Regions from separate parts of the Paenibacillus sp. LjRoot153 genome, predicted to be linked through region 2. Evidence: predicted binding sites of a transcription regulator. Region 2 holds the regulator's gene; the other holds the start of a gene.

Region 1 (4,428 bases), 590 kb from region 2:
GCGATTTAAGTCCTTTGTGTGCCGCATACAGGTATAATCTAGCAAGTTGTCTTGTTGAAACATCACTGTTTACGTGTAAAATGGTCGAGATCCCTTGATCCACATGCGTTTGAATCTCCGAGATGAGGTCAAGAATCTTGAATTGATCCATTTGATAAGCGGATTTATAGTAGAAGAAATTGTCACGTGCCATGAATGGCATCGGATAATACGTTGTCGAGTTCGCATACGTACGTGTCTCAATTGGTTCAACAATTGGCATAACGCTGGATGTTGAATTTTGGATATACGAGATACTTTGTGTTGGCGCTACAGCCAAACGGTAAGCGTGATACAGACCGTGCTTCTGAACGTCAGCTTGCAACGCTTTCCAATCGCTAGGCGACGGAATCGGCATACCTTCGAATAAAGCTTTCACTTTATCCGACAGCGGACGGTAATCTATTTCTGTATAACGGGTAAAATAGTTCCCATTCGCATATTCCGATAGCTCAAAGCCTTCGAAAGTTTGGCCGGATTCTTTGGCAATCTCCATACTTTTTTCAATGGAATAGAAATTCATCGCTGCAAAGAAGGTGCGAACGAAATCCTTTGCTTCAGCACTCTCGTAAGCAATTTTGTTCTTGGACAAATAGCCGTGCAAATTCATAACACCAAGACCAACAGAATGCAGTTCACGATTCGCTTTGGCAACACCTGGCGCATTGTGGATCGTCGTCATATCACTCACAGAAGTTAGGGCAATCATGCCTTCGTGCACGGTTTCGCGCAGCTTCTTACGATCCATCACATTGGCAATATTCATCGAAGCAAGATTACAGCTGATATCGCGAAGAATGGTGTCTTCTTGACCGTAATCATTGATTTCGGACGTTTCTTGCAATTGGAAAATCTCTGTACAAAGATTGGACATCTTGATCGTCCCAATCCCCTTCAGGGCATGATCCTTATTCGCATTCGTACGATTCATCATATATGGATAACCGGATTCCAGTTGAGTTGTCGCAATTTTGGTCAGCATATCACGTGCATTCATGATTGCTTTCTTCTTAACTTTAGGGTTCGCTAGAAGTTCATCATACATTTCATCCATATCCAGATCATCCATATGCTTGCCATAAGCTTGCAGAACGGTGTAAGGAGCGAAAATATGTAGAGGCTTGTTCTCCTCCGCCAACTTATAAAACTTATTCGGTACAATAAGTCCGATGGAGAGTGTTTTCAAACGGGATTTCTCATCCGCATTAATTTTCTTACTATCTAGGAACTCCATAACGTCCCAGCCGAAAATGTTGTAATACGCCGCACCTGAGCCCTTGCGTTGACCCATTTGATCCGCATAGGAGAACGCATCCTCCATTAGCTTAAGTACAGGAATAATACCTTTCGCCGCACCCTCAACGCCTTTAATCGTTTCACCGCGCCCACGAAGCTTTGATAAGTTCACGGCTACACCGCCGCCAATTTTGGACAACTGCATACATGTTGCTAATACATAGTTGATGGAATTTAAGGAATCATCCATTTCTAATAAGAAACAAGACACCAATTCACCGCGACGGCTCTTGCCTGCGTTCAAGAACGTAGGTGTCGCTGGCTGCAAGCGCTGCTCCATCATGGATAGGGCCAGCACTCGTGCTGTCTCTGCGTTTCCGCGACCCAAGTACAGGGCTACGATCGCTACGCGATCAGGGAAATGCTCCAGATATAACGTCTTATCATCACTGCGCAAAGCGTAATCTGTATAAAATTTCGAAGCTGCCATATATGATGCGAACTCGAATTGATTGTCGTGTGCCACTTGATACACGCTGTTAACTTCATCTTCGGTGTATTTGTCATAAACGTTCTCGTAGAAGTTATTGTCGATCATATAACGAACCTTCGAAGAGGTATCGGGGAATGTGAGGCTTCGGCTGTGGACTTCTTGTATGAACACCTTAACAGCTTCTTTATCCTTCTCTAATTGGAAAAAACCATCCGTACCGCGTTGCATTAATTCATTATTAAGTTCAATGTGCCGCAATTGCTTGTACCCCCTGAACAAATCGTTCTACATCATTTTTAGTACCGGATAATTCAAATTTGGTTAATACGGGAACATCATAAAGTGCTGAGATCGTATCTGCGCTTTTGGCGAAGCCGTCTCCCCAGTTGCGATTACCGCTTGCTGCAACGCCTTGAAGACGAGAGGAATTGCTTTCTAGGAAAGAAGCTACCTTGGGAGGAATTTGTCCAAAGCCAGTTGTATACGTCACGAGTACGAATGGCTCGTCCATTGTCATCGCTTCCTCTATTTGAACCGCGGGCATCTGGAGCTTCGCAATAAAACGGCGAACATTTCCAGTCTTCGAATCGTAAGCAATCAACATAGCTTCCGTCTCCTATCATTTTCAATTCTCTCTATCTTGTGCCATCACTTGCGAGCAACCTATATGTAGTAAAGATTCCAATTCTATCGTCTGTCATTCGCGAGTTTAACTACTCATGAATCGACAGAATCTGCATTTCTTAACGACTCCGTTAACGGTCAAAAAAGCTTGAAACCTGCGGTTTCACTTGATTTCCGACTCGATATGAGCCTTCCGCTAGCAATCTCGCAATGCGCTTTTTATCACGACATCTAGTTGATAGATTCAAATTTATATCAATATATTGTGTTTGTCAACGAGCAAAACGGCCTATTTACTTTTAGAAAACACCTAATCCTAGACGGGGCGTGGCTCGATGGGTTTAGAAAAAATATTTTCATATTTTACTTGATTTTTTCGGATATGTCGAAATGACTAGGACGATTATCCTCTACTAGATCTAGTTCCAACTCTCCTTCCAGTTGCCGTCTTTAAACCTGCTCAGAGAGCCTCTACAGGCTTCCAAACCCTTCGGTCGAAACTACATGCCTCAAGACAAAAAAAGCTATTCACGCGCACACGAGGGTGCCATGAATAGCTTAAATCATTTTCTAGCTGTTGCGTTGTTGGAAATCCGTCATGAAATCAGCGAGTGCTTTACATGATGCATAAGGTACTGCGTTATACGTGGAAGCACGTAAACCACCGACACTGCGATGACCTTTCAATCCAACGAACCCTTGCTGCTCGGTTTCCTTAATGAACTTCTTCTCCAGCTCTTCATCTTGCAAGCGGAACGTAATGTTCATCGTAGAACGGCTTCCTAGATCCACTGGTCCACGGTAGAAGCCATTGCTGCTATCGATTGCGCTATAAATAAGGCCTGACTTTTCGATATTATTTTTCTCAATAACGGTTAATCCACCTTGCTCCTCAATCCATTTCAATACGAGATTCACCATATAAATGGAATAGGCCGGCGGTGTATTGTACAAGGAATTGTTTTTGCTATGCGTTTCATAACGCATCATGGTTGGGATTGTTTTTGGCAAATCAGTTAGTAAATCGTCTTTAATAATCGCAACTGTCACACCAGATGGTCCAAGGTTCTTCTGTGCTCCCGCATAGATCATGCTGAACTTCGAAACGTCGACTGGGCGGCTCAAGATATCACTAGACATGTCACCGATCAAAGGAATGTTGCCTGTTTCCGGAAAGCTTTGGAATTGTGCACCTTCAATCGTCTCATTGGACGTGATGTGCAGGTAAGCTGAATTCGGATCTAGGTTAATGTCACTCAATGCAGGAATTTTCATAAATTTCTGTTCTTTCGAACTAGCTGCAAGAGAAACTTCTCCGAATAGTGCTGCTTCTTGCACAGCCTTCTCGGCCCAAGCGCCTGTCAGCACATAGCTGCCAACCTTGCCTGGCTTCAAGAAATTCATAGGGATCATGGAGAACTGAGAGCTTGCTCCACCTGTCAAGAAGAGAATTTGGTACCCGTCCGGAATACCAAAAATACGCTTCAATAACGCTTGTGTTTCATTGTGCACTTGCTCATATTCCGAACTACGGTGAGAAATTTCCATGATGGACATGCCAATGCCTTTAAAATCAACAAACTCTTCTTGTGCTCTCTGAAGTACTTCGAGAGGTAAAGCCGCAGGCCCTGCGTTAAAGTTATAGGCCCTGTTTCCCATGAGTGACCACACCTTTGCTTTTGTATTATGGCTATGATAGCAATATTCTGTGCAAGCATCAAGTAAAACCTCAAACAGGCTCTACAAGACTTGTCAGAATTCCTCGATAAATCGCTACCATATCTTCCAGCTTCATACGCACAAGTCCGCTAGAAGACGGACACACATAATCAATAACGCCTTCTACAATCGGATGCGGTTGACTTCCCCAGGAGATGCCTCTGCGGCAGCTATACTGCTCGTAGACACCCTTCCCCACGAAACAAACGACCTTTGGTCGATAGCTCTCAATTTTCTCTCTCAGAATATGTCTGCCCTCACGGTACTCGTCTGCCGTAATTTCCGCTGCCGTCAATGAAGGACGTGCCACGATATTC
Region 2 (4,428 bases):
GAGCTCTACGCGAACGGCGTTCTCATTATGAATAAATGTGCGGACCTGCTTCCTGACTATTTCAGCTTCGTTAAGGGTATGGTCGATTCCGAAAGCTTATCGCTAAATATCTCACGTGAGATGCTGCAGCACGATCGTCAGCTCAAATTAATCGCAAAAAATATCTCCAGCAAAATCAAAGGACAGCTGCAAAGCCTCCTGAAGGACGAGAGAGAGAAATACGAGCAATTCTACAAGTCCTTCGGCAGACAGCTTAAATTCGGTGTTTACAGCGACTACGGCACGCATAAAGAGCTTCTACAAGATCTATTGATGTTCTCCTCCTCCAAGGAGAAAAAACTTGTCACGTTGGACGAGTATGTAGCGAGAATGCCAGAAGATCAGAAGTACATTTACTATGCTTCCGGTGAGTCGATGGAAAGAATCGATAAGCTTCCGCAAACGGAGCTTGTGACCGATAAAGGGTACGAAATTCTATACTTCACAGATGATATTGATGAGTTCGCAATCAAAATGATTATGACCTACAAAGAGAAGGAATTCAGATCGGTGTCAAGCGGGGATCTTGGTATTGATGTAGAAGATAACCAAAACGATTCTGAGTCTGATAAAAAAGAAAATCAAGATCTATTCGACTACATGAATGGCTTATTGGCTGGCAAAGTAACAAGCGTAAAAGCTTCCAAACGCCTGAGAAAGCATCCAGTATGCTTATCCACAGATGGCGATGTCACCATCGAAATGGAAAAAATCTTGAACGCAATGCCGAACAACCCGAACGTTAAGGCAGAGAAAGTATTAGAGATCAACGTTAATCATGACGTGTTCGCTTCCTTGAAGGATGCTTTTGAGAAGGATAAAGAGAAATTGAACCTGTACACAGCGCTATTGTACAATCAAGCTCTTCTTATCGAAGGTCTGCCGCTGCAAGATCCAGTTGAATTCACGAACGATATTTGTAAAATCATGGTTTAATTCCATGCATTCAGGCACTGCAACTTTCTTGTTGCGGTGCTTTTTTATTTACGGTTAAGAAGGATCCGAAGCAGCTGCTGGCTCATCTAGCACATAGGCGTGAATAGCTTCTAATCGATCATAGACATAAGCGAGTAAACGTGCTTGATCTAGACCAAGCGCCTCCGCTACCTTAACAATATCCAATTCATGAATAATTTTACTGGATTTTGGGCTATTGACGGACATATTCTTCAACCATCCTTCGAATTAATGTAATTAATAGCACGTTAAACCTAACCTGTGATATAGTTTTCATATAAGACGTTATCGGTATGATAAGGGCAAAACCGCTGAAAAGTGGTGACGCAAAGCTAAAGGGACTAAATTGGCAATTATGTCTACTGTCCAATATGTCAGCCAGCTACCGCCTCCATCCGATAATGGCAGTTCTACAAAGGAGGAATCAACATCAATAATAAAATGGTAATTGACGGCAATATGAGCTTAGACGTAAAGCATTTAATCGATAACTTGCATCTACCTGATGATGATATTTTGGACATGTTCTCCTTTTCATTTAGCGGCAACCTATTAACCTCTGATGAAGCCATCCGATTTATTCACTTTCTTCGAAGTGAACTGGACAAACGCACTCAATAATCGAATTATGCCTTATCGCTCTCAAAAATACAGTCGGTTGATGTCAACAGAATTTTTTTTTTTCAAAAGCTCATGAGGGCGCGTCGTAATTGACTTTTCTCTTTTGAAACAACAAAAGACAGCGCACTTGCCGCTGTCTTTTATTTATTTTTTGTCACATTTCGAAAAAAAACAGATCAATTCGTGTCACCTCTGATTTCCCCAAGCAAACTAGCTGTTTCTAACATAACATATAACAAATACTAGAATAGGCCCCCTCCACCTCAACAACGAACAATTTGGTAGTCACAACAACTATTCATATGAATTAGCTAAAAAATAAGTAAAGCCGCGTCGTCTCATGAAACCATTCATGAGACGACGCGGCTTTTACTTAGAGCTGCGCTACTTATTTATCTCGGAGTAGCCCGACGTCATGCTTTCCCAATATTTGCGTTAACTCCTTCAAAAACATGTTAATGTCTTTGAACTGCCTATATACAGAGGCGAAGCGAATGTAGGCCACTTCATCGACGGGGTACAATTGCTCCATCACAATTTCACCAATGTTAAGGCTATCGACTTCAGCATGTGCCGTCGTACGAAGCTGCATTTCGACTTCGGAGACGAGCATCTCTAGCCGCTCCATGGAAACCGGTCTTTTTTCACAAGCACGAATTAAGCCCCGTAATATTTTCTCACGACTAAATTCTTCCCGACTTCCATCTTTTTTAATCACAATTAGAGGTGTTTCTTCTACCATTTCAAAGGTCGTGAATCTTCTCGCGCATTTCTCGCATTCACGGCGCCGACGGATGGATTTATTCTCATTGGCAGACCTGGAATCAAGCACTTTCGTACCAGAATGGTCACAGAACGGGCATTTCATTCGCTTTCATCTCCTTTCTCTCTTGGAAATATCATTACCATATGTTACATGTCTTGAAGCTTGGAGTTCTGCACACAATAGATTTACCAACCGACAAGGAGGTGAACAGACATGAGCTCAAGCAACACTTTAGTCGTTCCACAAGCTAATGCAGCCTTGGATCAGTTGAAGTACGAGGTAGCTCAGGAGCTAGGTATTGCTATCCCACAAGATGGCTACTATGGCAACATGACTTCTCGTGACACTGGCTCTATTGGTGGTAGCATTACTCGTCGCCTGGTGCAAATCGCAGAACAATCTCTAGCAGGTCAATTCAAGTAATCTTGAATAATACACGCTTTTGACTCTGCAAAACAGGAAGTATTGGACTTTACGTTCCACTAGGAGCTAGTCCAATGCTTCTTTGTTTTGTGTAGCTAGCTAACCTAAGCATCAGAACCCTGCCATTGCTCCGTGTAAAGCTTCGTATACTTCTCATAGTAATAAAGAACGCGCTGTACATAATGACGGGTTTCACCGAATGGAATATCACGAATGTTGTCTTCGGAACCATCCCAAACGTTATTGTTTTTCCACTTATTCACATTACCTTGACCTGCATTATACGCTGCTATGGCGTAGACCAAATTCCCATTATAATGCTTGATCAACCAATTCAGATACCATGACCCTAAATAAATATTAATATCGACTCGAAGCAAATCTTCTTGTGTATGAGGCCCTAAATTCGAGGATTCAACAATCCAATCAGCGGTATCAGGCATAAGCTGCATGAGCCCTAATGCCCCTTTGCTTGATTCTAAATGATATTTATAATTCGTTTCGACGCGAATAATGGCTGCAATTAGAAACGGGTCTATATTGTGTTTCGCCGCGCTTTGCTTAATCTCCTGCTGAAAGTAGATCGGATATAGCTTTCTACCTATAATTGCGCTATTCATGAAGAGAATCATGACAAATGCGATAAGCAGAAGAGCAAACATTCGTTTTTTCCGAAAGAACGTCATGCCAATCCCTTCCCTACCCAGAACAGCTCCACCCTCATGTTGGTTTCTTCCCAAGTTCCGCTATTATCAATCACGATATCGGCTAGCTTTCGTTTCTCCTCAATCGACATCTGTGCATCAAGTCGAAGCTGAGCATTCTCGGCTGACAAGCCATCTCGCTGCATCAAGCGCTCCAATTGCAAGTGACGCGGAATATAAACAACCATGATCTCCTCAAACATCGAGACCAGATTCGATTCTATGAGTAAAGGAACATCGACCACCACCAGCTTGGTGGGGAAGTCCCGTTCATACAAAGTCATTTGTTCACGCATCTTTGCCCGAATAGGGGGATGCAACAAGCCATCTAGCTGCTTTCTAGCTTCAGGCGATCCAAAGATAATTTCACCAAGCTTCTTACGTTGCAGAGATCCATCGGGTCCAATCACAGCTTGTCCAAAATGCGCAGCAACCTGTTCGAGAACAGGGCTGCCAGGCTCGACGACATCACGAGCGATCTGATCGGCGTCGATTAAAAGTGCGCCACGGCTAACGAGCATGCGGCTAACCGTACTTTTTCCACAAGCAATACCTCCAGTTAAGCCGATATTCATAAGCGATTCTCTCCTAAAGGTTCATTGTTAGTGAACTATAGCATTTTCAAAAGTCCCATGACAATAAGTACACAGCCTGGGAGAATAGACAGCTTCTTCATCCAGTTCATTTCTGCATATCGGAAACCAATCCGCAAGCCGACTGCAAGTAAGGAGCCGCTTGAAATTGAAATGACTGAAGCCGTTAATAACGGCACAAAGCCAATAAGCGCAGCACCGATTCCCGCTCCGAAGGCATCCAAAGATAGCGCTAAGCCGAGTAACGTAGCCTCAGAGGCTGAAATATTGCCTGATTTATCTACATCCGCTATGGAAGGCGTTCGTAAAATTTGAATCACTAGCC

Evidence for each region. Region 2 encodes NrdR, which represses ribonucleotide reductase genes. Its sites were predicted from a motif close to AACACNATATATNGTGTT; they were not measured.
Region 1: nrdI (class Ib ribonucleoside-diphosphate reductase assembly flavoprotein NrdI) is a predicted target of NrdR. The motif match lies at 2,645-2,662, and genes of this name have one in related genera.

The regions. Positions count from the first base shown of each region.
Region 1 covers NZ_CAXUQH020000001.1:6,504,342-6,508,769, forward strand. The annotation lists gene nrdE (class 1b ribonucleoside-diphosphate reductase subunit alpha) at 1-2,026, opposite strand, end outside; gene nrdI (class Ib ribonucleoside-diphosphate reductase assembly flavoprotein NrdI) at 2,013-2,372, opposite strand; gene serC (3-phosphoserine/phosphohydroxythreonine transaminase) at 2,963-4,051, opposite strand; gene mug (G/U mismatch-specific DNA glycosylase) at 4,122-4,428, opposite strand, start outside.
Region 2 covers NZ_CAXUQH020000001.1:5,915,787-5,920,214, forward strand. The annotation lists gene htpG (molecular chaperone HtpG) at 1-975, shown strand, start outside; gene ACSQ8P_RS25625 (hypothetical protein) at 1,030-1,203, opposite strand; cyclic di-GMP riboswitch class I at 1,288-1,386, shown strand; gene ACSQ8P_RS25630 (hypothetical protein) at 1,456-1,617, shown strand; gene nrdR (transcriptional regulator NrdR) at 2,006-2,485, opposite strand; gene ACSQ8P_RS25640 (alpha/beta-type small acid-soluble spore protein) at 2,597-2,806, shown strand; gene ACSQ8P_RS25645 (lytic transglycosylase domain-containing protein) at 2,911-3,492, opposite strand; gene coaE (dephospho-CoA kinase) at 3,489-4,085, opposite strand; gene ACSQ8P_RS25655 (MntP/YtaF family protein) at 4,121-4,428, opposite strand, start outside.